Regions from separate parts of the Plantactinospora sp. B5E13 genome, predicted to be linked through region 1. Evidence: riboswitches for the same ligand, from Rfam matches in the RefSeq annotation. Region 1 holds a riboswitch; each other region holds the start of a gene.
What was found. Region 1 has a riboswitch for cyclic di-AMP ahead of ABGB05_RS31685 (hypothetical protein). Riboswitches for the same ligand answer to the same signal wherever they lie in the genome.
Positions count from the first base shown of each region.

Region 2: another riboswitch for cyclic di-AMP. It lies ahead of ABGB05_RS13480 (C39 family peptidase); the one in region 1 lies ahead of ABGB05_RS31685 (hypothetical protein).
Region 3: another riboswitch for cyclic di-AMP. It lies ahead of ABGB05_RS35095 (hypothetical protein); the one in region 1 lies ahead of ABGB05_RS31685 (hypothetical protein).

Region 1 is NZ_JBDPLT010000054.1:36,571-46,490, forward strand. Features, by position in the region: gene ABGB05_RS31675 (YnfA family protein) at 1-51, opposite strand, end outside; gene ABGB05_RS31680 (cellulose-binding domain-containing protein) at 376-1,635, shown strand; gene ABGB05_RS31685 (hypothetical protein) at 1,756-2,763, opposite strand; cyclic di-AMP (ydaO/yuaA leader) riboswitch at 2,864-2,992, opposite strand; gene ABGB05_RS31690 (cation diffusion facilitator family transporter) at 3,236-4,150, opposite strand; gene ABGB05_RS31695 (FtsX-like permease family protein) at 4,294-6,810, opposite strand; gene ABGB05_RS31700 (superoxide dismutase) at 7,148-8,128, shown strand; gene ABGB05_RS31705 (BTAD domain-containing putative transcriptional regulator) at 8,348-9,920, shown strand, end outside.
Region 2 is NZ_JBDPLT010000012.1:12,096-22,015, reverse strand. Features, by position in the region: gene ABGB05_RS13490 (ABC transporter ATP-binding protein) at 1-508, shown strand, start outside; gene ABGB05_RS13485 (GNAT family N-acetyltransferase) at 573-1,346, shown strand; gene ABGB05_RS13480 (C39 family peptidase) at 1,549-2,409, opposite strand; cyclic di-AMP (ydaO/yuaA leader) riboswitch at 2,815-2,954, opposite strand; gene mdlC (benzoylformate decarboxylase) at 3,239-4,840, shown strand; gene ABGB05_RS13470 (FAD-dependent oxidoreductase) at 4,865-6,466, opposite strand; gene ABGB05_RS13465 (YbaK/EbsC family protein) at 6,663-7,136, shown strand; gene ABGB05_RS13460 (tartrate dehydrogenase) at 7,209-8,348, opposite strand; gene ABGB05_RS13455 (DASS family sodium-coupled anion symporter) at 8,348-9,920, opposite strand, start outside.
Region 3 is NZ_JBDPLT010000073.1:11,198-21,117, forward strand. Features, by position in the region: gene ABGB05_RS35085 (polysaccharide deacetylase family protein) at 1-652, opposite strand, end outside; gene ABGB05_RS35090 (SDR family oxidoreductase) at 898-1,923, shown strand; cyclic di-AMP (ydaO/yuaA leader) riboswitch at 2,325-2,456, shown strand; gene ABGB05_RS35095 (hypothetical protein) at 2,460-3,464, shown strand; partial or broken gene ABGB05_RS35100 (cation diffusion facilitator family transporter) at 3,623-4,498, shown strand; gene ABGB05_RS35105 (O-acetyl-ADP-ribose deacetylase) at 4,666-5,163, shown strand; gene ABGB05_RS35110 (M20/M25/M40 family metallo-hydrolase) at 5,208-6,260, opposite strand; gene ABGB05_RS35115 (hypothetical protein) at 6,408-7,280, opposite strand; gene ABGB05_RS35120 (SGNH/GDSL hydrolase family protein) at 7,296-8,006, opposite strand; gene ABGB05_RS35125 (hypothetical protein) at 8,128-8,886, shown strand; gene ABGB05_RS35130 (IclR family transcriptional regulator) at 8,978-9,751, shown strand.

The sequences.
Region 1 (9,920 bases):
CTCGGCGACGGCGGCGAGCAGGAAGAGCAGGAGCGAACGGGTCACGGTCATGCCGGGCATTGTCCCGCCGCTTCCGGCCCGGCGCTGAGGTGTCCTGGGGTCGGGGGTCGTCCCGGTCGGGTACACCCCGGTTGCATATATAGATATCCGTCTCTAAGCTGAGCCGGGCCCGGCACCCGGGCAGCGTCGGCGGGCGACCAGGTACGGGCTGACCGGGACCGCCCGCCGGAGCCGCCGGAACCCGGCCGATCGCGGGGAGCCGATCGCGGGAGGCGTCGGACGGCCGCACCCGACGAGGTGTGTCGACCGTCGTCGTAGCAGCAGCATCGCCGGCGCGCTGTCGTGCGCGTCCGGCAGCCCCTGAGAGGAATCCCCATGAGGATCTCCGTACCGCATCGTCGTGCGTCCGTGGCCGGGGCGGTGGTGACCGCGCTCGCGCTCGGCACCGTCGCGGTGGCCAGCGTGCTCCCCGGCTCCACCGCCCGGGCCGCCGCCGGCTGCCTGGTCGACTACCAGGTCAACCAGTGGACCGGTGGCTTCACCGCCGCCGTCCGGGTCACCGCCGGGGACACCGCGGTCAACGGCTGGACCGTGACCTGGACCTACGGTGGCGACCAGCGGATCACCAACAGCTGGAACGCGCAGGTCACCCAGAGCGGGGCGAGCGTGACCGCCCGGAACGCGGCCTGGAACGGATCGCTTCCGGCCGGCGGCTCGACCGAGTTCGGCGTGCAGGGCACGTACTCGGCGAGCTCCGCGGCGCCGACCGGGTTCGCCCTGAACGGCGTACCGTGCAACGGCGCCGAGCCGACCACGCCGCCGACAGGCACACCCACGCCCCCACCGACCGTGACTCCACCACCGACCACGCCACCACCGACCACCCCGCCGCCGACCACCCCGCCGCCGACGACACCACCACCGACCACCCCGCCGCCGACGACCGGCTGCGGCGCCGCCGTGCTCTGTGACGGTTTCGAGAACCAGACGGGTACGACACCGTCGGGCGACTGGAGCCTGAACTATCCCGACTGTCAGGGCGGCGGCACCGCCTCGATCGACGGCACGACCGCGCACCAGGGCGGCCGGTCGGTACGGATCAGCGGTACCGCCGGCTACTGCAACCACGTCTTCGTCCGGTCCAACCGGGACCTGAGCGGCGCCGGACAAGTCCGGTACGCCCGGTTCTGGGTCCGGCACACCACCGCACTGCCGACCCAGCACGTGACGTTCCTGGCCATGCGCGACGCCAACGACGGCAACCGTGACCTGCGGATGGGCGGCCAGAACGGCGCCCTGCAGTGGAACCGCGCCTCCGACGACGCCACGCTGCCCGAGCAGAGTCCGAACGGCGTAGCGCTCAGCCTGCCGCTGCCGGTCAACCGGTGGACCTGCGTCGAGTTCCTGGTCGACGGCACCCAGGGCCGGCTGCAGACCTGGGTCGACGGTACGGCGGTGACCGGCCTGACCGCGGACGGCACGCCCACCCACGACATCGACGGGCAGTGGCACAACCGGGCCAACTGGCGGCCGAACCTGACCGATCTGCGGCTCGGTTGGGAGAGCTACGGCGAGGGTGCCGACACGCTCTGGTTCGACGACGTGGCGCTCGGCTCGGCCCGGATCGGCTGCTGACCGACCGGGCAACCTCGTCGTATTCCGGCGCCTGCGCTCTGGCGCCCGCGAAAACGACCCGCCGGCACTGCCCAGGGGTGGCGGGCGGTGCCGGCGGGTGGTTTCGTGGACGTGCGGTCGTCAGTTCATGGACAGGTGTACGTGGTTGGTGTGGTCACTCGACGGGTCACCACCCCCGTTGTAGGCCCGCCAACCACTGCTCGGCAGCCAGATCTGTTTGAACCAGATCACGTACAGCACCCCGAGCCGGTCGGCGTTGCGGACGAAGTACGCCGCCAGGTTGTTGCCGTACGTCCGGTCGCCCCCGGTGGCGACGCCGCCGAATCCGTTCTTCTGGGCGGCGAAGTCGCACGCCCGGCCCTTCGGATGCTCGCCGCTGCCACCACTGCGGTAGCAGGAGACGTACCGGGTGAAGCCGGCCGCTTTGGCCTGGTTGAGCGCGTGCAGGGTGCGTGGTGTGATGCACCCGTCGGCCGGCGTCGGGTCGTCGACGCTGCACGACTCCGGCGGCCAGGAGCCGTCGGAGTTGCGGGGCGCCGGCCGCGCCGAGGCGGAGTTGCCACCGCTGACCCCCGAACCGGGCCCGCCGCTGTTCGCCGCGGCGAGCGCCCGCTCGGCCTGCTTCTTGCGGGTCTCCATCACCTCGACCTGTTTGCGCTGCTCGCGCACCTCCCGGTCGAGTTCGGCCTTGGCCTCGACCTCGGCGTCGAGGGTCGCCCGCAGGTCGCGCAGGGCGCGGTTCTCGTTGGCGGCCACCTTGTCCAGTGCGGCGGCCCGGTCCAGCAGGCTGGCCGGGGAACCGCTGCTGAGCAGGGCGGACACCTGGCCGAGTCGGCCTGTCCGGTACGCCATGCCGGCCATCTCGGCGACCTGCTGGCTGCGGGCCGTCACCTCGGTCCGCAGTCTGCCGAGCTGCTCGTTCAGCTCCTTCTGCCGCTTGACCGAGCGGTCCAGTTTGGCCTTGGCGTCGACGTACCCCTTGCTTGCCTTCTCGAGCTGGTCGCGGAGGTCGTCGCTGCCCCCCTCGTCGATGTCACCGGGTGCGTAACCGAGTGGGGCGGGGGCCGCGGTGGCGGGGGAGCCGCCGAGCGTCACGACGAGTGCGCCCAGGGCGACCAGCGCGGTCATGACGACGGCCAGTCGGGCGGCCGATCGGCGGCCGGATCCCGGAACCGCCCGGTTGGCCGGGCGGGTGGTGCTGCTGGCGGATGCCAGGAACGGCATGACAGTGTCCTTCCGTCAGTCGCCGACCGGGTTAGCTGACGGGTTCGGGACGGAAGATCCCTACCGCTGGCGCGGATGCACCCCTGGTACCTGGTTCCCCGGCTCGCGCATGGCGATTAGGCGGCGGTCTCCACGGTCCGGTGGGTACTCCTCCGGCGGAGGCCGGGGCTGAGCCTACCGGCAGTTGCTGTCGGGTGACACATGCCGTTGCCGAAGTGGTCGCCCCGATTGTGCGGTTTCTGGGTGAACTAATCGGACATACTCGGCCGATTGTCGGACCAGATTTAAGGTCCCGCTAACTACTCCCGGTAGGCGTGTCGCGCGCCATGGCGTGGTACCCGGAGGGCCGCACCACCGGGCGCCGGGCCAGCAGCGTTCACCAGTCGGTGGGCCCGCAGGCGCCGGGCGCGGTGCGGGGCTCCACCTGCAGCGTGGCGTGTGAGATGTGAAAGTCCTCGTCCAGCGCCGAGTGGGCGGCGGCGAGCACGCTGGCGACCTCCGCCCCCGCGTCCAGGGTCAGGTGGGCGGAGGCGACCTCCATCCCCGAGGTGAGCGTCCACACGTGCAGATCGTGGACGTCGCAGACCCCGGGCACGGCCGCCAGCCGGGCCCGCACCGCCGCGACGTCGAGGTGTTCGGGAGCGGCCTGGACCAGGATGCGGACCGCCGTACGGCCGAGTCGCCAGGTGCGGGGCAGGATGAAGAGCCCGACCGCCAGCGCCACGATCGGGTCGGCCCACCGCCAGCCGGTGGTGATGATCAGCACTGCGGCGACGATCACGCCCGCCGAGTTGAGCAGGTCGGCAAGCACCTCCAGGTACGCGCCCCGCAGGTTGATGCTCTCCCGCGCCCCGGCCCGCAACAGGCCGAACGCGGCGAGGTTGGCCAGCAGGCCGAGTACCGCCACCGCCAGCATCGGACCGGCCGCGACCTCGGGCGGGTCGCCGAACCGGCGTACCGCCTCGACCAGGACGTAGAGCGCGACGCCGGCGAGCAGGACCGCGTTGGCGAGCGCGGCCAGCACCTCCAGGCGGTAGAGCCCGAAGGTCCGTTGCGGGTCGGCCGCCGCCCGGCCGGCCGCGGTGATCGCGGCCAGTGCCATCCCGATCCCGAGTACGTCGGTGAACATGTGTCCGGCGTCGGAGAGCAGCGCGAGCGACCCGGTCAGCAGCGCGGTCGCCGCCTCGATCGCCATCAGCACGGCGAGCAGTGCGAAGGCGGCCCACAGCCGCCCCCGGTGCCGCTGCGCCGCGCGGGTCAGCGCACCGCCGTGGTCATGTCCTGCTCCCACGTCCACACCTTCCCCGCTGTGCCCGGCATGATCTGACATATGCTGACATTGCGATATGTCTGGCTGGCCGGCCAGGCCGTGGACGCCGGCTCGACCGGTGCCCGGCGGCGGCGAGGCCGGCGGGTGTCAGAAGGGGACCACCCTCACCGCCGGGTGGCGTGCCGGGCGGACGGCAGGCTGGCCAGGATCGCCGCCGCGCCGGCGAGGGCGACGCAGAGGGCGAGCTGACCGACCGGGACGACCGGCCGGCCGTGCCCGTACGCGTTGATCAGCCCGAGCGCCGCCGCCCAGCCGAGGGCGACCCCGAGGACGAGCCCGGCCAGCGCGCCGACCGCGGTGATCAGCGACGCCTCGACCAGCAGCAGGGCGGTCAGCTGCCGGCGGGCCAGGCCGAGCGCCCGGAGCAGGGCCGACTCGTGTCGACGCTCGAAGACCGACAGCGCGAGGGTGTTGCCGATGCCGAGCACCGCGATCAACACCGACATGCCGAGCAGGGCGGCGAAGATCCCGAGCAGTTCGTCGAGGGTGGTGGCGAGCGCGTCGGCCTGCTCGGCGAGCGCCCGGACCCGGACCGCCGGATGATCGTGCAGCAGCGTGTCCAGGGTCTGCCGGCCGGTCGCCGTCGACACCCCGGGGGCGAGGTCGACGAGCAGCCGGTCCGGTGCCGCCACCCCGAGGCCGGCGGTGTACGTCGCCCAGTCGAGCAGGGCGGCGCCGTCGGTCGGGGCGTCGTCGTAGAGCGCGACCACGGTCAGCGGGTCCGCCGGTCCCAGGCCCAGCCCGATCCGGTCACCCAGGCCGAGACGCCGCTCGGTCGCCAGTTGGCGGCTGAGCGCCACCGTACCGGGGCCGAGCCGGTCCAGGTCGCCGGCGGTCACCTCCGGCCGGATCGGTCCCACCAACTGCCCCGGCGGCACCGCCCAGACCCGGATCCGGGCGTCCAGCGGCGCCGGCGCCTGCCGTAGCTCGGCCACCGTGGCGAACGCCGGATCGGCCCGGAGCCGCTGCGCCAGCCCGGCCGGCAACGGGCCGCGTACCGCCGTCGGGTCGCCGTCCAACCGGACCGTGTCCAGCACGAACTCCACCGGGAAGTTCTCGGTCAGCTCCCGGCCGGCCTGCTGCCGCGCGGTGGCCAGCAGGACGCCGAACATCGCCATCAGCGCCACGCCGATCATCAGCGCGCTGCTGGTCGCCGCCGTCCGGCGAGGGTTACGGCGGGCGTTGGCGACGGCCAGCCGTGCCACCGGGCCGAAGAGCCGGGCCGGCAGCCAGCCGACCAGCCGGACCGCCCGGGTGACCAGCAGCGGCGCCGCCAGCACCGTGCCGAGCAGGGCGACCATGCCGCCGCCGAGGACCAGCGGCAGGCCGGGGAAGCCCAGCGGCAGCCCGGCCAGCACCGTCAGCACCCCGCCCGCGCCGACGATCGCGGAGACCACGACCCGGGTACGCCGACGTCGGGCCGACCCGGCACCGGCCTCGACGGCGTCGGAGTCCCGCAACGCGGCCAGTGGGGTCACCCGACCGGCTTCCACCGCCGGTACGAGCGCGGCCAGCACCGACACCAGCACACCGAAGCCGAGCGCGACCGCGACCGTGGGCCAGCGGACCACCGGCGCGTGCAGCGGGATGTCCGAGGCGACCAGTTCCCGCCCCCGGATCAGTCCGTAGCCGACCAGCAGGCTCGCCAGCAGCCCGCCGACCGAGGCGAGCAGGCCGAGGGCGGTCGCCTCCAGGAGTACGGCGCCGGTCACCTGCCGGCGGGACGCGCCGACACAGCGCAGCAGGCTCGACTCCCGGACCCGCTGCGCGGCCAGCATCGCGAAGGTGTTGTAGATGACAAACGCCGACACGGTGAGCGAGACCAGCCCGAACCCGAGGAGGACGGCGAGGAAGCCGTCGACGTACTTGGCCGCCTGCCGGGCCAGCCGGTCGCGGAAGGCGGCCCCGGACAGCACCTGGTGGCCGGGGCCGACCACGGCGGTGACCCGGTCCCGCAGGGTCGCCGGATCGACACCGTCGGCGGCCCGGACCACCACCTGCGCGTAGTCGACGGTGCCGGTGAGGGTGGCGAGGTCGGCGTCGGTCAGCGCGGCGACCGGGGAGCCGCCGAAGAGCCGGTTCACCCCCAGGTCGAGGACGCCGACCAGACGTAGCCGGTGCGGGGTGCCGGCCCGGTCCAGCACGGCGACCGGGCCGTCGACCTCGAAGTCGGCCCCCGCCACGGTGGACCGGTCCAGGGCGACCTCACCCGGGGTACGGGGCAGCCGGCCGGCCGCCACGTCGTACGGGGCCAGGGCCGGGGCGGTCGGCACCGAGAGGGCGTACCCGATGTGTTCCCGACTGGTCAGCAGCCGGCCGTTGCGGTCGAGTACGCCGAGCCAGGCGACCACCCGCCCGTCCGCCTCGGCCACCCCGTCGACGGCCCGGACCCGGTCCAGGGTCGCCGGGGCGACGAGTCCGGTGGCCGGCTCGACCAGCACGTCCACGTTCCGGGCCGACCGCGCCAGGTCGGTGTAGAACGCCGACCGGGCGGTGTCGCCGTACACCAGGCTGCCGGCCAGGAACCCGACCGCCACGACCACCGCGAACCCGGTCAGCGTGAGCCGTACCGCGTGCGTCCGCAGCCCGGCCAGGGCCAGCAGCGGCAGTGGACGTCTCACCGCCACCCCGTCTGACCGGGGCGGCGGCGGAGCAACCGGGCCGGACCCACCCTCGGCGGTGGCTCGGCGCGCGACGGCGTCCGCACCATCCCTGCCGTGGGGACGGGGTACGACGGTGTCGGGCCGACGCCCGGCGGCGGGCAGACGGGACGCATCCGGCCAGTGTGGCGGGGGCCGGGTGGCCGGGGGAGCGCCCTGTCGAGATGCGGACAGCCGGACACCTGGCATCATCGAACCCGATCTCAGTGGAGGATTGTCGATGCCTGGCGGGTCTCGGTCGCCTCGGCCGGTTCCGGTGGTCGGTGACCGTCGTCGGGCAGTGGAGGGAGCCGAAGACATGCGTCGCCGCCGCCGTACCCCCGTCCTGTTCGCCGTCACCCTGACCCTGACCACGGCGCTGGTCGCCACCGCAGCTCCGGCGGCCACGGCCGCGCCCGCCGACCGGGCCGGCGCCACCCCGACCCGGTGGGGACCACTCGCGCCGCGCACCCTCGACCTGCCGGCCGGTTTCCAGCCCGAGGGGATCGCGATCGGTGCCGTGCCGTTCGCCTACCTCGGCTCCCGGGCCACCGGGGCGATCTACCGGGCCAACCTGCTCACCGGTCGCGGCGAGGTGATCAACCCCGGCCCGGGTACCCCCTCGCTGGGTATGAAGGTGGACAACCGGGGACGGCTCTTCGTCGCCGGTGGCAGTGGTGGGGACGGTCGGGTGATCGACACCCGTACCGGACGCGTGTTGGCCAGCTACCGCTTCACCGACCAGGCCAGCTTCGTCAACGACGTGGTGCTGACCGGCGGGTCGGCCTGGTTCACCGACTCCACCAACCCGGTGCTGTACCGGGTGCCGTTGGGCCGGGGCGGAGAACTGCCCGCCGCCGACCAGGTAAGCCGGGTACCGCTCGGCGGGGACATCGTCTACGGGACCGGGATCAACGCCAACGGCATCGCCCCGACCCCGGACGGAAAGGCGCTGCTCGTCGTCCAGTCCGGCACCGGGCTGCTGTTCCGGGTCGACCCGGTGACCGGGGTGGGTCGTACCGTCGACCTCGGCGGTGAACTGCTCACCAACGGCGACGGACTGTTGCTCGACGGCCGGACGCTCCACGTGGTGCAGAATCGGCTGAACACCCTCACCGTGCTGCGGCTGGACCGGAGCGGACGGAGCGGGCGGGTGGTCGAGCGGGTGACCGACCCCGGGTTCGACGTACCGACCACGGTGGCCGCGTACGGCAACCGGCTCTACCTGCCGAACGCCCGGTTCACCACCACCCCGACCCCGGAGACGCCGTACGCCGTGGTGGCGGTCCCGCGTCCCTGAACCGGTAACGGTACGGGTACGCCGGTCGACCGCCGGCGTGCCCGTACCGGGTCGGTGCCCGGGCCGCCGGCCCCGTGGGGAGCGGTGCGGCACGCTGCGGCGTTACGCGACTCGCCGTCGTATCTGGAAGACATTCATCACTGCGACAAACGTGGATGGGTATCTTGAAACCATGATCACTGTCACTTAGCGTCGGCGAGTGATCACCATTCGGCGGGGATGCTGAGCATGCGGGTCGAGGTCCGGTTGCTCGGCGCGGTACAGCTGTACGGTGACGGTCGGCCCGCGGCCCTGGGCGCGGCGAAGCGGCAGGTCATGCTCGTGGCGCTGGCGCTGGAGGCCAACCGCTCCGTCTCGCTCGGCCGGCTCTCCGAGATGGTCTGGGCGGGTCCGCCACCCCGCTCGGCGATCGCCAATCTGCGCAGCCATGCCGCAGCGCTGCGGCAGATCCTCGGCGACCGCCTCGTCGCGGAGCGCGGCGGGTACCGGCTACGGCTGGCGCCGGGAGAGCTGGACGTCGACGAGTTCCGGCGGTTGGCCGAAGCGGGCCGCGACGCGCTCGCGGCGGACGACCCGCAGCTGGCCGTGTCCTGCCTCACCTCGGCGCTGCAGTTGTGGCGGGGCCGGGCCGGTGACGGGTTGCCCGGTGGTACCGCCGTCGAGGCCCGGCTGGCCAGCCTCGACGAGCAGCGTCTGCCCGTGGTCGAGGATCTGGTGGAGGCGCGGCTGCGGCAGGGTGAACACCTCGAGGTCGTTCCGGTACTACGGCAACACCTGCACCACGATCCGTTGCGGGAACGCGCCTGGGGCCAGTTGATGCTCGCTCTCTATCGGAGCGGGGACGCGGCGGCGGCGCTGGGCGCGTACCAGGAGGTTCGGCGGGTCCTGGACGAGCAGCTCGGGGTGGCGCCCGGTCCGGAGCTGTCGGCGCTGCACCGGGCGGTGCTCGACCGGGCGCCGAGCCTGAACCTGACCCGGGACCGGATCGTGACCACGTTCGGTGGGCCGGAGCTTCGCCTGGCAGTCGAGGCGCCGCGGGAGCTGCCTCCGGACGGGGTGGAACTGGTCGGCCGGGACGCCGAGGTCGCCGAACTGCTCACGGCCGTACGGGGGGCGGGGCGGGTGCCCACCACCGTGGCGCTGTCCGGTCCTGGCGGCAGCGGAAGGTCCGCGTTGGTGGTCCGGGTGGCGCGGCTCACGGCGGCCGAGTTTCCCGACGGCCAGGTCTTCATCGACCTACGGCGGCACCAGGCCGCTGCTGCGGCCATTACGCCCGTCGAGGTGGTGGCGAGAGCGCTCCGGGCGCTCGACGTGCCGGCTGCGGAGCCGTTCGACGGGCTCGACGAGTTGACCGGCCGGTACCGATCCGTGCTGGCCCGGCGTCGGGTGCTGCTGGTCGTCGACGATGCCGAGCATGCCGCCCAGGTGCGTCCGCTGGTGCCGGCCGAACCGGGCTGCGCGGTGATCGTCACCTGCCGGGGTCGGCTGCACACCCTGGACGGCGTACGACATGTGTCGGTGCGGCCGCTGGCCCCGCCCGAGGGGTACGCGCTGCTCGCCAGCCTTGTCGGGGCGGCCCGGCTGGACGCCGAACCCGAGGCCACCGCCGAACTGGTCCGGCGCTGTGCCGGGCTGCCACTGGCGTTGCGGGTGGCCGGGGCGCAGCTCGCCGGCCGACCCGAGTGGGCAGTCGCACTGCTGACCGAGCAGCTCGCCGACGAACGGCACCGGCTCGACGTGCTGATGTACGGGGATCTGTCGGTCCGGGACAGTGTCGCTGCTGGCTACCACG
Region 2 (9,920 bases), on a different contig from region 1:
CAACCAGGGCGCAATCTACGCCCAGGGGCAGCCGTCGCTGCTCGGCGTGAACGCGGCGCTGATGAACGACCTCTCCGGGGAACGCAACGTCGCGCTCGGCTGTCTGGCGATGGGGATGTCCCCGGCGCAGGTCCGCCAGTACGCTCCCGAGATCATCAAGTTCTCCGGGATCAACGACCGGGGTGACTTCAGCTCGCTGCCGATGCGGACGTACTCCTCCGGCATGGCGGCCCGGCTGCGGTTCTCCATCGCGGCGGCGAAGAAGCACGACGTACTCCTGATCGACGAGGCGCTCGCCACCGGTGACGCCCGGTTCCGGCGTCGCAGCGAGCAGCGGGTCCGGGAGCTGCGGGCCGAGGCCGGCACGGTCTTCCTGGTGAGCCACGCCATCGCCTCGATCCGGGACACCTGCGAGCGGTCGATCTGGTTGGAGTCCGGGCTGATCCGGGCGGACGGCCCGACCGACGAGGTCGTCGCCGAGTACGAGAAGTTCATGAACCGGTCGTAGTGCCGGCGGGAAGCGGACACGGGCGTCGTCGGGGACCGGCGGCGCCCGTGCCATGATCTGGCCCGTGACGACCATCCGAGCCAGCCACGACCGGGACGAACTCGCCGCGCTGCTGGGCCGCGATCCCCACCTGCACGCGTACGAACTCGGCGACCTCGACGACTTCTACTGGCCGTACACCACCTGGTACCGGTACGGCGAGCAGGTGGCGCTGCTCTACCACGGCGGTGGCGAGCCCACCCTGCTGGCGTTGGACCACTCCCCCGAGGATCTGGCCGAACTGTTGACCGCGGTGGTCCCGCTCCTGCCCCGTACCTTCTACGCCCACCTGTCGCCGGGCGGGGAGGCGGTGCTGGCGGAGCACTTCACGACGCGGGCGTACGGGCCACACCTGAAGATGGCGCTCACCGACCCCGGCCGGCTGGACCGGGTCGCCCCGGCCGGCGAACTGCTGACCACCGCCGACCTGCCGGAGATGACGGCGCTCTACCGGGCCGCGTACCCGGGCAACTGGTTCGACGAGCGGATGGTCCAGACCGGCCAGTACGTCGGCATCCGGCGCGACGGCGAGCTGCTGGCGGTGGCCGGGGTGCACGTCTGGTCACCGGTGTACAAGGTCAGCGCGCTGGGCAACGTGACCACCCATCCGGCGGCCCGGGGACAGGGCCTGGCCACCTCGGCGGTGGCCGCGCTCTGCCGGCGGCTGCTCGACACGGTCCGCTGGGTGACCCTGAACGTCCGGGCGGACAACACCGCCGCGATCGCCCTCTACCGACGTCTCGGTTTCACCCCGGTCGCCGAGTACGGCGAGTTTCGGTTCGGCCCGACGCAGGCCTGACCACCATGATGTGACCACCCGACCGGCCGGACCGCCAACCGGCCGGACCACCGACCAGCCGGGCCGGCGGACGCCGGGTACCAACCCGGCCGGCGGCCCCGGAAAGCCGACACCCCGCCCGGTGGATGTTCACCGGGCGGGGTGTCGCCGGCGGCGGGGAGGGATGCCACGCCGGCGGGCGGGATATCGGCGGTCCGGGGGCTCAGGCGGAGTAACCCCGGGTGGCGATCCAGTTCGCCAGGTTGATGGTGGTCATCCAGTAGGTGCTGTCCGAGCCGGGGATCGCCGGGTCAGCGATCTTGACGGTACGACCGTTGTCGCGGTAGCCGACCACGGTCAGGTAGTGCCCGCCTGGGTAGCTGTGCCCCATGCCGGCCGTGTCGACGGCCGACCCGGCGATGTTCGCCACCACCGCGTACCCGTTGCTGACCGCGTGCACGACGTCGGCCTGCAGCTGGTCCATCTGGGCGGGCGTCGCGGACTGGCCGGAGATCGCCGTGGTCCGGTAGAAGTCGGTCCCGATGACGCTGTTCAGGACCCGGGTGGTGTCCTCGGCCGAGTTCGTGCCGCTGGTCGTGGTGCCCAGCCGGCTCGCCACGGTGTCCTGGCTCGGCGACAGGTCGCGGGCGGTCAGGGCGATCCGGGTGGCGGCCGGGCCGCAGTAGTAGTAGGTCGTCTGGGCCTGGAAGTTGTAGTCCAGCGTCTTCGCCGCCGGCGCCGCGGGTGGCTCCGCCTTGACCGCCTTCTTCGCCTCGCCGGTCGGGCTCGCACCACCGGTCGCCGACGTGCTCGGGCTCGCCGTGTCGCCGCCGGCCGGAGTCGCCTGGTCCGTGGTGGCCGGGGTGATCGGCTGGACCGCCGCGCCGGCCTGACCACCGGCCGGGACGGAGCCGAGTTCCGCGACGGCGACGGTGGCGGCTCCGGTCGGGGCCGGCGCGTCCTGGGACGCGAGGACGACACCGCTGGTCGCGGCGGCGGCGAGGACCGCCGCCGTGGCGAGCGCGAACCGGTTCCGTCGACCGGACACGGCGGTTCGGAGTCGCTGGTTTATGGCGTGCTTCACAATTATCCTCCAGGGGGAAATGCGCATCGTCACCCATTCGGAAATGAATGGCGGTACGACGTTTCCGTCCGCTGTCGAGAATGCGACGCTATGCCGCGCGGACGGCGCGGAAATCATTCATCCATTGATTCGACACGGCATGGGCCGGCGCGGACGCGGAGGAAATGGCCGACCGGCACCGGAGGGACCGGCTCGGTTCCTGTTCGGGCCGGCAGGGCCGGGCCGATGTTCCGCGCAGCCGCCCGCGTCGGGGCGCTACCGGATCAGGAACCGTCGAGGCTCGGCGCCGGAACTACCGCCCCGGCCGGCTGAAGCGGGTCGGAGGCGCGGACCCGGGGTCCGGACGCGGTGCGGTACGGAAACTGGGGGGACGGGCCACGGCCCGGGTGGTGCGGCACGAACACGTACTCCTTCCTGCGCCGCCTACCGGGTTAGCTGACGGATTCGGGCGGGAAGGCCGCCCTACCGCGGGCCATGGCTCGCGGATTCACCCCAGATAACTGTGGGTCCCCGGCTCGTTCTGAACGACTCGGCGGGTCTGCTCCGGTGTCACCCGATGGCGACTTGACGGCCGGACCAGACGGGCCGACACTACTGGCCGCTCTCCGCCATTGCCAAGCCCTCCCAGCTGGCAAAACAGTGACCAGGACCGCGATTTGGCCGGGCCGGGACCGCCTCAGCGGAGGGCCGGGCGGTCGGCGGGATAAAGCAGCATGATCATGTACGGGTACGGTATGACGGAAATAGCCCGGTTAGCGGGTGCCCAGACGCCCGCAGGTCGGTGCGCCAGGTCGGTCGGTGGCACAGGGACCCCAGGAGGCACAGGTCGATGACAACGGTGCACGAAGCGACGTACGACCTGCTCCGGTCCCTCGGCCTGACAACGGTCTTCGGCAACCCCGGATCGACGGAGGAACCGTTCCTGAAGAACTTCCCCGCCGACTTCCGCTACGTACTGGCCCTGCAGGAGGCGTCGGCGGTGGCGATGGCGGACGGCTACGCGCAGGCGAGCGGACGGCCCGTCCACGTCAACCTGCACACCGCGCCCGGCACCGGAAACGGAATGGGGAGCCTCGTCACCGCCTGGCACAACCGGACACCGATGATCGTCACCGCCGGACAACAGACCCGTACGATGAATCTGTTCGAGCCGATGCTGACGAATGTGCGGCCGACACAATTACCGGAACCGTACGTGAAATGGAGTCACGAGCCGCTGCGCGCGCAGGACGTACCGGAGGCGTTCATGCGGGCACACGCCACCGCCGTACAACCGCCGGCCGGGCCGGTCTACCTCTCCCTGCCGCTCGACGACTGGGACGAGCCCGCCGACGGTGTCCCGGTGGCCCGCCGGGTGAGCACCCGGGTGGCACCCGATCCGGCGATGCTCGACCGGTTCGCCGAGGTGTTGGCGCAGTCCCGGAACCCGATGCTGGTGATCGGCCCCGGCATCGACCGGGCCGGCGGCTGGGCCGAGGCGGTCGCGCTCGCCGAACAGATGCGGGCGCCGGTCTGGCAGCCGCCGTTCGCCGACCGGGTCGGCTTTCCGCAGGACCACCCGCAGTTCCAGGGACTGCTGCCGCCGGCGATCGGCCCGCTCGCCGAGAAGCTGGTCGGACACGACTGTGTGCTGGTGGTCGGCGCGGCGGTCTTCCGCTACTACCCGTACGTCCCCGGCGAGTACGGCTACCTCCCGCCCGGCACCCGGCTGCTGCACGTCACCGACGATCCGGACGAGGCCGCCCGGGCGCCGGTCGGGGACAGCCTCGTCGGTGACGTGGCACTCGCCTGCGCCGGACTGATCGCCCGACTGCCGGCGACGGACCGGCCGCTACCCACCCCGAAATCCGCCCCGCCGACCGTCGAACCCGGCCGGCCGCTCGCCCCGGAGGCCCTGTTCGCCACCCTCGCCGCCGAGTGGCCGGCCGACGGCGTGCTGGTCCCGGAGACGCCGTCCAACCTCAGCGCCCTACACCGGCAGCTGCCCATCACCCGACCCGGCTCGTACTTCAAGATGGCCAGCGGTGGTCTCGGCTTCGCACTGCCGGCGGCGGTCGGCATCGCGCTCGCCCAGCGGGACACCGACCGGCACCGGCCGGTGGTCGCGGTGATCGGCGACGGCTCGTTCCAGTACTCGCCGCAGGCCCTCTGGACCGCCGCCCAGCAGCGGCTGCCGGTGGTCTTCGTGGTGCCGGTCAACCAGCAGTACGGCGTGCTGAAGGCGTTCGCCCGGCTGGAGGAGACACCCGGGGTGCCCGGCCTGGACCTGCCCGGCCTGGACATCCCGAGCATCGCCCGCGGCTACGGCTGCACCGCCCACCAGGTGGAGTCCCTGGACGACTTCCGGGCGGCGTTCCGGGGCGCACTCGGCGGGGACGGTCCCACCGTGCTGACCGTCCCGATCACCGCGGACGTCGCGCCCCTGTTGTGAGCCCTGTGGTGAGGAGGAGCCCACTCAGCCCGACATCACCCGCTGGTGCAGTGCGGTCACCACGGCACGGGCCGAGACGAACGAGCCGTGCTGCCAGGCCACCTCGTGACTGAGCCAGTCGCCGGCGAAATAGCACCGACCCGCCGGCTTCAGCAGCAGGCCGTACCCGGGCGAGGAGTACCGGGGCGAGGTCCAGGCCGCCTCCAGGTAGCGGGTCCGGTCCCAGGCGTGGGAGTACGAGGTGGCCAACTCGGTCCGGTACTTCTCGCCGTGGATCTTCACGCCCTGGGCGACCGCCCGCTCCTCCCGCTGGGCCGGGGTCAGCGCGCTGTACGCCCGGGCGTTCGCGCCGGTGTTGTAGTACCCGACGATCAGGCCCCGGGGTGCGTGGAAGCCGTGCGACGGATACCAGATGTGCGCGAGGTCGAGGTCGGTCTCGGTGATCCCGCCGTAGATCCGCTGGTCCAACTCCCACCAGCGGCTCCGGTACTCCAGACCGATCTTCCCGGCGGCGGTGACCGGGAACTCGGCGAGTGCCGAGGTGACGTCGGCGCCGAGGTTGTGCGGCACCCGGGCCATCAGGTGCGGCGGCAGCGTCGCGACGCAGTAGTCGGCGGTCACCCTGCGGTCCCGGCCGCCCTGCCGGTATGTCACCTCGACCGTGCCGCCCCGGTCGGTCACCCCGGTCACCTCGGCGCCGAGCTTGATCCGATGTGTGCCGACCGCCCTGCCCAGCGCCTTCGGGATCTGGTCCATGCCGCCGACCGGCTGGAACATGAGCATGGCCTGGTCGTAGCCGAACTCGAAGGAGAAGTACCGGCCGACGTTGCTGGCGAAGACGTCCGCGAGCGGCGGCGGCGCGCCGAGCGGTACGCCGGTGTCGACGCCCGCGCCGGGATAGCTGAGATAACCCCGCCGGCTACCACCGGTGTACGCGTAACCGCTGGTCCGACCGCCGATCGCGCCGTAGCTCTGCAGGAACGACAGCAGCCGCTCCTTGTCGGTGGCGGTCAGCCGGTCGTCCAACGCCCCCTGGTCGGTCGCCTTCGCCAGCAGCTCCGAGACGTAGCCGTAGACGTCGGCCTTGGCGGTACGGTAGCGGACCGGCGCGGTCATCCCGGCCGACTCGTTGTAGATCCAGGCGTCCGCGTTCGCGTTGGTGAAAACCTCGACCGGCACCCCGAGTTCCCGGCAGTAGTCCATGGTGACCATCCACTGCGCGATCCGGCCCGGTCCGGCGTTGAAGTAGACACCGTCGGAGAACCTCGCCCGCTGGCTGCGCCCGTCGAGGTCGGTCTCGACGTCGCCGCCCCGGATCGTCAGGTTCCGGCCACCGGCCCGGGCCCGCGCCTCCAGCACGGTGCAGTCGTACCCGGCCTTGCCCAGCTCGTACGCGACGGCGAGCCCGGCGACACCACCGCCGAGGATCACCACCCGGGAGCTGGAGCGGCCGGTCAGGGAGAAGTCGGCGCGACTCGGTGCCCGGAACGGCGGTGTCGCCGAGCTCGCGGTCGGAGCGAGCCCGAGGGCGCCCATCGTGGCGAGCATCGCGCCCGCGCCGCCGCTGACCCCGACCGCACGTAGGAAGCCCCGCCGGCTGACGGTGGACTGGTCGTACTGACTCATGCCGCCCCCTTCGAAGATCCGTGGGAGGCTGAGTCTGTTAGCGATCTGTTACGGCAGTCAAACAGAGAATATTGCCGATTCATTTCACGTCACCGCCGGATCCTCGGGTCCGACGTCCGGGCTGATGTCCGGGCTGATGTCCGGGCGTTCCAGCGCCCACCGCCGGCCCGACGGGTGCCCGGGGTACCGTGCAGCCATGTCCGCTACCGCAGCCGTCGACGCCCTGACCTCGACCGGAGTCCCGCACCGGGTGGTCCGGCACGAACCGGTACGCAGCCTCGCCGAGGCCGCCGAGGCGATCGGCGTCGCCGTGCCGGACGTGGTGAAAACCATCGTCGTACGCCGGGGCGAGGGCGACTTCGTGTTCGTCCTGGTGCCCGGGGACCGGGTGATCTCCTGGCCGAAACTGCGCGGGCTGCTCGGGGTCAACCGGCTCTCGCTACCGGACGCGGCGGAGGCGAAGGCGGTGACCGGCTACGAGCGGGGCACCATCACCCCGTTCGGCGCCACCACGAGCTGGCCGGTCGTCGCCGACGAACGGATCCTGGGCCGGAGCATCAGCCTGGGCGCAGGTGCGCACGGCGTGGCGGCCGTCCTGGACGCCGACGAGGCGGTCCGGGCCCTGGCCGCCACCGTCGCCGACATCACCGACCCGGACCGTCCCCGCTGACCCCGCACAGATGTGGGGAGGGGGCCCTTCCGCACCGCCGGCTGCCGCCCGGACGACAGGAAGGGCCCTTCCTCACAGGCGGGTGAGCAGGGTGTCGGTCACCGTCCGAGTGTCGGCGGTACCACCGAGATCGCGGGTACGGGTGGCCGGGTCGAGGAGACTGGCCTCGATCGCGGTGACGATCTGGCTGGCGGCCGCCGGATGGCCCAGGTGGTCGAGCATCATCGCCGCCGACCAGACCGCGCCGAGCGGGTTCGCGACTCCCCGCCCGGCGATGTCCGGCGCCGAACCGTGCACCGGCTCGAACATGGACGGAAAGGTGCCGGTCGGGTCCAGGTTGGCCGACGGGGCGATGCCGATGCTGCCGGCCACCGCCGCCGCCAGGTCACTGAGGATGTCGCCGAACAGGTTGGAGCCGACGATCACGTCGAACCGCTCCGGCTCGAGCACCAGCTTGGCGGCGAGCGCGTCGATGTGCTCGGCGTCCCAGCGTACGTCCGGATGACCGGCCGCCCGCTCGGCGACGACCTCGTCCCAGAACGGCATGGTGTGCACGATCCCGTTGGACTTCGTCGCCGAGGTGACGTACGACCGACGGGTCCGGGCCAGGTCGAAGGCGTAGTCGACGATCCGGGTCACCCCGGAGCGGGTGAAGATCGCCTCCTGCACCGCCTGTTCCTCCGGGAAGCCCCGGCCGAACCGTCCGCCGACCTCGCTGTACTCCCCCTCGACGTTCTCCCGGACCACCACCAGGTCGACCTCGCCCGGTCGGGCGCCCCGGACCGGGCTCGGCACACCCTCGAAGACCCGGATCGGGCGCAGGTTGACGTACTGCCGGAAGGTGCGGCGGATCGGGATGAGCAGTCCCCAGAGCGAGACGTGGTCCGGCACACCGGGCCAACCGACGGCGCCGAGCAGGATCGCGTCCGCGTCCCGGAGCCGGTCGAGGCCGTCGGTCGGCATCATCGACCCCTGGCTGAGGTAGCGCCGACAGGACCAGTCGTACTCGGTGTAGTCGAGCCGGATGCCATGCCGGTTGGCGACCGCGGCCAGGACCTGGCGGGCGGCGGCGACCACCTCGACCCCGATGCCGTCGCCGGGGACGACCGCGATCCGGTGGCGGCCGCCGGGGCCCTGCGCACCGGCCCGCGACGTCGCGCCCTCCCCAGCCGTCGGGCCAGCCGTGGCCGTCGCGCCATCCATGGCCGCCATCAGCCACCCAACCCGACGACGGCGACCATCACCGGCAGGAGCAGCAGGATCAGGATGGCGCCCAGGATGTCGAAGGAGAAGCCGGAGCGGATCATCTTGGTGATCGGGACCACGCCGGAGCCGTAGACCACCGCGTTCTGCGGGGTCGAGACCGGGAGCATGAACCCGAACGAGGCCGCGAAGGTCGCCGCCAGCGCGGGAACGAACGGGTTGATCCCGGCCGCGACGGCGACCGGGATGATGATCGGTACGACCACCGCGGCGGCCGCCGTGTTGCTGGTCGTCTCCGAGATGACGATCGCCAGCAGCACGGCGAACGCGGTGATCGCGAAGACGCTGGTAAGCCCGAGCAGGTCGGCGCTGCCGTCGCCGATCGTCCTGGCCAGCCCGCTGTCCTCGAGCAGCGACCCGAAGATGATGCCGGTGCCGAAGAGCAGGATCGTGCCCCAGTCGATCCGGGCGGCGTCGCTCCAGTTCAGGGTGTACTGCCGGGCACTCCAGTCGGTGGGGAGCAGGAAGAGCAGGGAGGCGCCGAGCACCGCCACGATCCCCTCGTTGAGCCGGGCACTGATCCAGTCGTACTGGGTGGAGTCGCTGCCGAAGACCAGCGCGACCACACCCGGGGTGATCCAGAGCACCACGGTCACGGTGAACGCGACCAGGGTGTTGCGTTCGGCCCGGGACAGCGGACCGAGCTTGGCCCGCTCGCTGGCGACGTACTCGGCGACGCCCTCGATCCGCCGGATCTCCGGCTTGTTGAGCAGCAGCAGCACGGTGGCGAGCGCGACGAACATCAGCGCGCAGATCGGGAACGCCATGACCATCCACTCGGCGAACGAGATCCGGGTCCCGGTCGCCTCGGCGATCAGGTCCCGGCCGATCAGGTTCGGTGGGGTGCCGACCGGGGTCAGCAGGCCACCGACGCTGGCCCCGTACGCCAGCATCAGCATCAGCGCGATGCCGACCCGCAGCCGGGTCGGGTCGAAGTCGGCGGTGGCGATGCCCCGTTCCTGCATCAGCTTCGCGATCACGGTGAGGATGCCGAGCGCGGTCGGCAGCAGCATCGCCACGGTGGCGGTGTTGGAAACGAAGGCGGAGAGCGCGCAGGTGATCAGTCCGAAGGTGATGATGACCCGGCCGGTGGTCCGGCCGACACCGGGCAGCGAGAGCATCCGGAACGCGAACCGGCGGGCCAGCCCGTGCTTGAGCATCGCCTGGGCGAGGATGAAGGCGCCGATGAAGGTGAAGACCGTGGACGACCCGAACGGCGCGAGCACCTCGCCGGCCGGCGCCACGGCGAGGATCACGATCGCGGCGACCCCGAGCAGGCCGCCGACCGGGATCGGCACCGGCTCGGTGACCCAGAGCACGATGACGCCGAGCAGGATCCCGGCCAGGGTCTGCTGGTTGCCGGGCAGGTCGAGCGGCAGGGCCAGGAAGACGATCGAGACCAGCGGGGCGAGCCAGAGTCCGACCGTTCGTCGCCCGCGTTCGAACCGTTCCTCGGCCGGGGAGAGCCGCTGTTCCCCGAGACTGCGGTAGGTGCTGCCGCCGAGTAGGGCCTTCTCCACA
Region 3 (9,920 bases), on a different contig from region 1:
GGTGGGGGAGGGCGGCGAGGGTGGCTCGCCAGGATCCCGGCGCCGAGGTGCAGTCGGAGTCGTGCAGCAGCACGGTGCCGCCACCGGAGAGCCCGGTCCGCAGGGTGCGCAGGACCGAGGTACGAGTCGCCGAGCGGGTCCAGTCCCGGCCCCAGCAGGTCCAGAGCACCGGGGTCAGGTCCAGCCGGCGGGCGGCCATCAGCGCGGCGGTGCTGAACACCCCGTACGGAGGGCGGTAGTACCGGGGTGAGCGACCGGTCACCGCCAGGATCAGTTCACGGGCCCGGGCCAGGTCGCGGTAGGTGGCGTGCGGACTCCGCAGCAGCAGGTTCTGATGGGACCAACCGTGCACCGCCACCTCGTGACCGGCGGCGGTGAGGTCGAGGCCGAGTTCCGGCGCCCGGGCCAGCATCGAGCCGAGCAGGAAGAAGGTCGCCCTGGTCCGGTACGCGGCCAGCGTCTCCAGGAAGTACGGAGTGGACGCCGGGTCCGGCCCGTCGTCGAAGGTCAGCGCCACGTGGTTGGGCGCGCCCCGGCCGCTCAGTCGGGGAAAGAACCGCAGCCGTACGCCGGGCAGGGCGGTCAGCGCGGGAACGGCCTGCGCGGCCAGCGCGGCACCGAGCGTTGTCACCGGTACCGCGCGTGCCCGCACCTGTTCCTCCACCTGCCACCGCTTCGCCGGGCGCGGATACCCGGTCTGTCCCGGTTCATCCTCACCCGGACGGGTGGTACGCCGACTCGGCGCCCGTCCGTATCCCGGACGGGCGCCCGGGGTGGACCCGGTGCGGGGTCGAGGTTTGCCGGGCCGCCGACCGGGTAGCCGGCGGCCCCGGGCGGCGGCGCGCGGCCCGAGGGACCGACGGACCGGGCGACCGACAAGGACCGGAGGAGCGCCTGATGCGGGGCCGACCGAGACCACGGGTGGCGGTGATCAGCGGGGCGAGCGCGGGGGTGGGTCGGGCCACGGCGCGGCTACTGGCCCGCCGGGGAATGCGGATCGCGCTGCTGGCCCGGGGTGCCGCCGGCCTGCGGGCTGCCGCCGACGACGTCCGGACCGCCGGGGGTGTGCCGCTGCCGATCGAGACCGACATGTCGGACCACCACCAGGTCGAGGCGGCCGCGGACCGGGCCAGCGCCGAACTGGGCCCGATCGACCTGTGGGTGAATGCCGCGTTCACCTCGGTCTTCGCGCCGTTCACCGAGATCGGGCCGGACGAGTTCCGGCGGGTCACCGAGGTGACCTACCTCGGCTACGTGCACGGGACCCGGGCGGCCCTGGACCGGATGCTGCCGCGTCGGTCCGGAACCATCGTGCAGGTGGGCTCGGCACTGGCGTACCGGTCGGTGCCCCTGCAGTCCGCGTACTGTGGTGCGAAGCACGCCATCGCCGGGTTCACCTCGGCGCTGCGCTGCGAGTTGTTGCACGACCGGGCCGGCGTGCGGGTCACCATGGTGCACCTTCCGGCGGTGAACACGCCGCAGTTCGACTGGGTGCTGTCCCGGTTGCCTAACCGCCCCCAACCGGTGCCGCCGATCTACCAACCGGAGGTGGCCGCCCGCGCCGTGGTGTACGCGGCCGACCGGCCGGGTCGGCGGGAGTACTGGGTCGGCGCCTCCACCGTCGGCACCATCCTCGGCAACCGGCTGGTGCCCGGCCTGCTGGACCGCTATCTGGCCCGGTCGGGCTACCGGTCGCAGCAGACCGACGAGCCGGTCGACCCGGATCGGCGGGTCAACCTCTGGCAGCCGGTCGACGACGGTGGTGGGCCGGACCCGGGGGCGCACGGTTCGTTCGACGACCGGTCCCGGGTCCAGAGTGCACAACTCTGGTTGTCCCGGCACCGGGAACTGCTGGCCACCGGGCTTGTCGCCGCCGGGGCGACGGTGCTGGCCCGGCGGCTCGCCGTGCGCCGGGGGCGCTGAACCGCCGGGGCGCGGGCCTACCGTGTCGCGGGTACGGGAAAGCGCCGGTCACCGACCGTGTCGGCCGGGCGGGTGCTGTCCCGCTGTCACCGGTGACGGAACGTGTAGGTGGTCGGACCTGGGCCGGTGGACGGTACGACCGGCCGGGCGGCGGGCCACCGGTCAGGACGGAAGGGTTTCCTATCGCCCCTACGCTGCCACGGAGCGGTTGGTGAATAACCGACAGCGGATGGTGAATAAAGCGCGGATGAACGATCTCTGTCGATACTCCTCACGTCGGTGATTACTGATAGTTGTTGTGTCGCAACGCTTTTCGGGGCATTCGGGTCTTGCCATTACGGAAGCGAAACCGGGTATGCTGTCTGCCGTTCATATCACCGCCGGGGACCAAATGGTGCCGGCGCTGATCGCCGCCTAATCGCCACCTGGCGAGCCGGGGACCCAGGTACCCGGGGTGAATCCGCGACAGCGGTAGGGACATCTTCCATCCCGAACCCGTCAGCTAACCCGGTCGGCGGCCGACGGAAGGGATACATGTGAGGGCACCCCTACGCCGAAGGTTGGCGCTTGCCCTGGCACTGCTCACCGCGGCATCGCTGATCGTGGCTCCGTCTGTGGCGTCGGCGGCACCCAAGCCGGGCCCGGACGGGGAGGTCGAGACACCGCTGCTCGGTGACGTACTCGCCACGACGGGGAAGCGGTACGCCGAGGCCAACGCCGCGCTCAAGAAGTCCCAGAAGCGGCAGAAGGAACTCACCAAGAAGCTCGAGGAGGCGCAGGCGGAACTGGACGCGCTCGCGCCGGAGGCGAGCGAGATCGCGGCGGAGTCCTACCGGGCGGGCAAGCTCAGTGCCGTGTCGATGATGCTGAACAGCTCGTCGTCGGAGTCCTTCCTGGACCGGGCCGCCGCCCTGAACGAGTTGAACCTGCTCAACAACCAGAAGCTGCGCCGGTTGAACGAGGCACGCGAGCAGGTCAACACGGCCAAGGAAGCGGTCGACGCCGAGGTTGAGAAGCAGAAGGATGCCCGCAAGGTCATCGACAAGCAACGGACCGAGGCGCAGAAGGCGCTCGCCCTGGTCGGTGGCCGGAGTCGGCCGAACAAGGGCCTGGTCGACGCGGAGTCGCCGGTTGCTCGGCCTGGTCCGGGGATGGACGACGGCTTCCCGCCGTTGTCCTGCAACCAGGATGATCCGACCACGGGTGGTTGCATCACCGCTCGTACGCTGCACATGTACAAGGAGGTCAAGCGGGCCGGCTTCAACCGGTTCGTCGGTTGTTACCGCCCCGGTGGGCCGTACGAGCACCCCAAGGGGCGGGCCTGCGACTGGTCGCTGCTCAACAGCGGGTTCGCCCCGGCCGCGAACAACGACCAGATGAAGTACGGCAACAACCTGGCCGCCTTCCTGGTCCGTAACGCCGACCGGCTCGGCATCCTGTACGTGATCTGGTACAGGGAGATCTGGGCTCCGGCCACCGGCTGGACGTCCTACAGCGGTGCCAGTGACCATACGGACCACGTGCACGTGTCGATGTTGTAAGCGGCGTCACGCGAGAGCCGAGCAGTACCGACCGCCCCGCCACCCGATTCCCGGGTGGCGGGGCGGTCGGCATTCTGACACCCACTTCCAACTTGCATACATAGCGATGTCCGCATACTTTGACGGCGGCAGGAACGGACGTACGCCGGAGGTGGAGGATGGGCGCGGGGCACGACCACGGGAACCCGCTGACCTGGGCCGGACACCGGCACCGCCGACCGCTCTGGCTGGCCGTCGGGCTGCTGGCCCTCTACATGCTGGTCCAGGCGGTCGCCGCCGGGCTGACCGGTTCGCTCGCCCTGCTCTCCGACGCCGGGCACATGTTCACCGACGTACTCGGCATCGGGATGGCGCTGGCGGCGATCACCGCCGCCGGCCGCGCGTCGAAGGACCCCCAACGCACCTTCGGCCTCTACCGGCTGGAGGTGCTCGCCGCACTGGCGAACGCGGTGCTCCTCTCCGGTGTCGCGCTCTACGTCCTGGTCGAGTCGGTCCGCCGGATCGGTGACCCACCCGAGGTTGCGGCCGGCCCGATGCTGGTGGTCGCGCTCGGCGGCCTAGCCGTGAACGTGGTCGCCTTCCTGCTGCTGCGCAGCGGCGCCAAGGAGAGCCTCAACCTGCGCGGGGCGTACCTGGAGGTGCTCGGGGACCTGTTCGGCTCGGTCGGCGTCATCGTCGCCGCCCTGATCATCGCCACGACCGGCTGGCGGTACGCCGACCCACTGGTCGCCGTCGCGGTCGGCCTGCTCATCCTGCCCCGGACCTGGCGGCTGGCGGTGGCCGCCGGCCGGGTACTGGTGCAGGCGGCGCCGCCGCACGTCGACGTCGCCCGGGTCCGGACCGCCCTGGCCGGACTCGACGGGGTGACCGCGGTGCACGACCTGCACGTCTGGACGCTCACCTCCGGCATGGACGTCGCCTCCGCGCACCTCAACGTCGACGCGCGGGCCGACGTGACGGACGTCCTGGTGGCGGCCCGGCGTCGGCTGCACGACGAGTTCGGCATCGACCACGCCACCCTGCAGATCGAACCGCCGACCGGGGAGAAGCTCTGCCACGGCGGTACGTCGTGCGAGTGGAGCCCGGCCGACCCGGCGGCGAGCGGCGACGCGGGCGGGCGGTCGGCGGACGGGGCGAAGCCGGCGGCGGTGGCCGGGCCGACCGGCGTGCCCGGCGGGCCCACGGCTGGCATCATCAGCCGATGACGACGATCGAGGTGGTTTCCGGTGACATCACCCGGGAGCGGGTCGACGCGATCGTGACCGCCGCCAACGAGTCGCTGCTGGGTGGCGGCGGGGTCGACGGCGCCATCCACCGGGCCGCCGGCCCGCGACTCGCCGAGGCCGGGGGAGCGGTCGGCCCCTGTCCGCCCGGCGAGGCGGTGGCGACCCCGGCCTTCGACCTCGACCCGCCGGTCCGGCACGTCATCCACACCGTCGGACCGGTCTGGGAGGGTGGCGACCACGGCGAGGCCGAGGTGCTCGCCTCGTGCTACCGCCGCTGCCTCGCGGTCGCCGACCGGATCGGGGCCCGCAGTCTCGCCTTCCCGGCCATCGCCACCGGCGTCTACGGCTTTCCGCCCGACCAGGCGGCCCGGATCGCGGTGTCGACGCTGCGGTCCACCCCGTCGAAGGTGGAGCGGATCCGCCTGGTCGCCTTCGACGAGCAGACCCGGGACCTGCTGAACGCCGCGCTCTGAGCCGGGACGCGGTCCACACTGCCCGGCGATGCCGAGGGACCACCTCAGGGGCGGGCGAGCGGTGATGTCGCCACGGCGGTGGCGGCCACGATGTCGGCCATCCGCCGGTAGTCGAGGGTCTCCGGGGTGTCGCTTGGCCGGTGGTAGTGCGGGTTCCGGAAGTCGGCGGTGTCGGTGAGCTGGACCGCCGGTACGCCGACCGCCCAGAACGGCTGATGGTCGCTGCGGGCGAAGTGTCGGGTCGCCGGGACGTATCGGCGGAGCAGCGGGCCGACGACCGGAATGTCGAGCGGGTCGCGGGCCAGGATCGCGGTCCCGGACCCGGCCAGGTGGGTCAGGCACTCGCCGATCAGCCGGGCCAACGGTCGTGACGATCGACGGTACGCCACCAGGGTCCAGTCGCCACGCCAGCCGCGTCGGCCAGCTCGCCGGCGCTGCCCGGGGAAGACCAGCGAGGCACCGGGAGGCAGGGTCTGGCTGCGCGGCTCCCGGGAGTAGTAGCCGACACACTCGAAGACCACCACGGCGGCCGGCCGCTCGGCGCCGACCGCTTCCGCGTCAGTCCCGTCGACCTCGATCCGGTCCGTGCCGGTCAGTTCGGCGGCGAGGGCGCGGGAGCCGTGCAGGCCGGTCTCCTCCTCGTCGAAGACGGCGAGCCGCACCGGCGCCGCGAGGCCGTGGCTGGGCAGTAGCCGGGCGAGTTCCAGCAGGCAGGCGACCCCGGACGCGTTGTCGTCGGCGCCCGGACTGCCGAACACGGTGTCCAGGTGCGCGCCGAGCAGCACCGTCGACGCAGGCACGGCCGGTGGACGGGCTGTCGCCGGTGGACGGGCGAGCAGGTTGACCCCGGGGGTGGTGCGCCCCGGCAGCGGAAACGGCCGCCGCTCGACCAGCCAACCGGCCTGCTCCAACTCCCGGACCACGTACGTCTCGGCCCGGGCCAGCCCGTCCGGGGCGTGCCGCCGGCTCCGGGGCGCGTCGAGGCGCTCGACGTGCTGGCGCAGCCGTCCCTCGTCGACCGCGGCGCGTACCGCGTCGAGCTGTGCCGCGAGCGGAACGGCCAGTGGTCGGAGCCGGGGATGCGCGGTCAGGACCATCCAGAACTCCACAGGGGACGATGCCAAGGGGTGCCGTGATCATGGCATCGGTCGGCAATCCGGTCGACCCCGGGAATCGACGACAGTCGGTCGGATGTGCCCGGGATCGTCCCGTTCGCGGTGGCCCGGGTTCCCGCGGTCGGTCGATCAGGTCGCCGGGTGCAGCCCGGTCCAGGAACGGTCGTCGGGACGCTCGGCACGCCACTGGTCGAGCAGTTCGGCGGCCCGCTGTTCGGGGGCGCCGAGCAGCATCGACCTGCGGCCCGCCTGCACCGTCCGTTCCTGGGTGACCGAACCCTCGCTGCAGCAGTTGCAGAGCGGCTTCACCGTGTCGCGCACCTCGGCACCGAGGTTGTCACGGGCGAACATCTCGTACAGCGCCTCGACGTCGTCGGGTGCCGACGCGGTCACGGTGACCGAGAGGGTGGGCAGCTCGGACGCGGTGAAGAGGAGGATCTCGTCGAAGACCGGGACCTGCTGGCCCTGGAAGACCCGCTCGCCGTTGGGTACGCCGTCGTGCAGCACGACCTCGCCGAACCGGCGGCCCGGGTCGAGAGGCACGTTGAGCACCCGGGCCCGGGTCGGGCAGAGCCGCTGGGCCCACACCACCTCCTGACCGCCCGCCGTGTTGATCCGTACGCAGGTGGGGCCGAAGTCCTCCAGGATCTCGCCGTCGCCGGGCGGGATCGGCAGCCCGTACCCCTGCCAGCAGTCCCGGGCCGTGGACCAGTCCCGCAACACGGTCGCGACGATTCCGAGGTTCCAGAACGCCGGGTCCTGCCTGCCCCGAGGGGACCGCGCCGCCGCCTCCCGACCCAGCTCGTACGCCTTCGGCCAGTCGCGGAGGAACTTGTACGCCAACGCCGCGTCGAACCAGAGCTTGTCGCTGCCCCGGGCGTCCGGTGCCTGCCGGACCGCCCGTTCCAGCAGCTCGCCGGCGCGCGGCCAGTCTTCGGCGTCCCACGCCTGGTAGGCCTGGCTGACGAGGTCGGCGTCGAACGGACCGCGGGAGAAGCGCATTCCGGGGAGCTTAGATCACCTGGGCAGGTCGGGTAGGTCCGCCAGCGCCCGCCACCACGCCTCGCGGATCCCGCTCGCGCCCCAGGCGTTCGGTTCGACCGTGCCGCAGTACCAGAGTTCCCGTTCGGACGGTCGGGGATCGGACCGGCTCGGGTCACCCACCGTCACCCCATGCCCGAGAAACCGATCGTGTACGTCGGCAAGAGCCGCGCCGTGCCGCTCGGCGAGTCCGGCCAGCGTGGTGTTGAGCAGGTGCAGCATCGCCGGTCCGTCCGGCCACGGCGGTAGGCCGGAGCCGGGGACCACCCCGGTGCCGTCGCTCGGGTCGTACACGGTGCTGAGCACGATCCGGCAGTTGCCGCCGGCGGCCGCGCGTAGCCGGGTCAGCACACCCTCGCCCTGTGCCCCGACCCGGGCGACGGCCGCCCGGGCGGCGTCGGTGTCGCCGTACGCGGCCAGCAGGTCGTTGCCGCCCATGCTGATGGTGACCAGGGTCGGCGGCCGGTCGACGGCCGGTAGCTGTCGGTCGAGGACGTCGATGGTGGTGGCCCCGTCCCGGGCGAGCAGCCGCGCCTCGAAACCGATCCCCGCGAGGTCCCGGCCCTGCCAGCCGGGAAAGTCCGTGTCCCGGTTGCGGAACAGCAGGCTCGCCGCGCCCCGCCCGGGGCCACCGGCGTAGTCGTCGATGGACATCGAGTCGCCGAGCGCGACGTAGTAGCCGGACACGACGATGATGATCTGTTCTGCCGACGTCGGGCCGCCAGCCATTTGTCGGGTCGGTCGTGCTCCGCCGGTACCGGTCGGTGTGGGAGGTTCGGACATTGACCGACCCTCCTACGATGGGTGGATGCCGCCGACCCGGGCCCGTGTGATCGCCGCCGGGCTCGGCCTGGTCGCCTTCCTGGCACACCTGATGGTGACCTTCCAGGTGCACCGGTTCGGCGGATCCGGCGCCGGCCTCCTGTTCCGCCTCGTGGTTGTTCCGGCGACGGCGGCCGTACCGCTGCTGGTCTTCGCCCGACTGGTCGCCCGGCCTGCCGCCCGGCCGGCGACGTTTCGGGTGGAGCGGGCGCCGGACCGCTTTGTCGTCTCCGCCTTCGCGCAGCTCCCCGGCATGCAGGCGATCATGTTCATGTGGCTCGCCGCCACCTTCGTCCAGACCGAGTCCACTCCGGACGGTGAGCGGGTACGGCTTGCCGGCGACACCGGGGCGGTCATCTCCGTCGTCGCGGTTGTCCTGCTGTTCGCCGTCTCCGTGGCCCTGCTCCTGTGGTGGCGGGTGTCGGTCGTACTGGACCCGGACGGGATCACCATCAGTCGGTTCCGCCGGCCGGTCACCGTCCGGTGGGACGACCTGTCGCCCGGCGGGCCACCCGCCCCGGCCCGGGTGGCACCCCGTGACGTACCGCTCTTCTACCGGGACTGGCGGCCGGACCTCGGCCCGCCCCGTGCCGAGCAGCTGCCCGTCGGCCTGCTCGACGTCGCCCCGGCCTTCCTCACCACCGCGATCCGGCAGTACGTCGAGCAGCCCGGACTCCGTACCAAAATCGGCACCCCCGGCGAACTCGACCGACTGCGGGCTGCTGCCGGCGAATCTCGCGGCTGAGCGGAGGCGGGGACCGCGGCTGAGCGGAGACGGGTGACTCCGGCCCGATCGGCGGTCCTTACCGCGACATACTTATGGCTATCATTCCGCAATGAAGAACGAGGCGGCCCTGCCGCCCTATCACATCGCCTCGGTCGACCACGCGCTACGGCTCCTGCTGCTGCTGAAGACCAGGCCGAGCATCCGGGTCGCGGAGGCGGCCGAGGAGCTGGGCGTGGCCCGGTCGACGGCGCACCGGCTGCTCGCCATGCTCGTCTTCCGGGGCTTCGCCGCCCAGAACCCGACGACCCGGGCGTACCACCCGGGACCGGTGCTGATCGAGGTCGGGATGGGTGCCCTCAGCCGGCTCGACGTCCGGCGTAAGGCACGGCCGTACCTGGAGCTGCTGGCGGCGACCACCGGCGAGACGGCGAGTCTGCAGATCCTGGAGGGGAACAAGGTCCGGTTCCTCGACTCGGTCGAGTCCGTCAACACGGTGCGGGTCGCGTCCCGGGCCGGGGTGACGCTGCCGGCGCACGCCTGCGCCGGCGGCAAGGTGCTGCTGGCCGGGCTCTCCCCGGAAACGGTGTCCCGGCTCTATCCGACGGAACGGCTCGCACCGCTCACCGGGGCGACCACCACCGATCGGGCCACCCTGTTCGAGGAGCTGGCCGAGGCCCGTGCGCGGGGATACTCGGTCAACCGGGGCGAGAGCGCGCCGGATCTGGTCGCGGTCGGCGTACCGCTGCCGGACCGCGCCGGTACGCCGGCCGCCGCGCTGGTCGTGGCCGGTCCGACCACCCGGATGAGCCCGGAGGAGGTGAACCGGGCGGTGCAGGCCCTGCAGGAGGCGGCGAAGGAACTCGCCGACACGCTCTACCGCTGACCGTCCGCCTCCGCCCGTAGCCGTAGGGCGAGCACGGCCACCCGGGTCCGGGCCACGATGATCGTCGCCCGCTGGAGCAGGCCGGTGGCGGAATGGTCACTCTCCCGGGCGGCGCCGACGGTCTCACCGGCGGCGGGGTGAGGTGGCCCGACGGCCGAGGCGGTCGAGG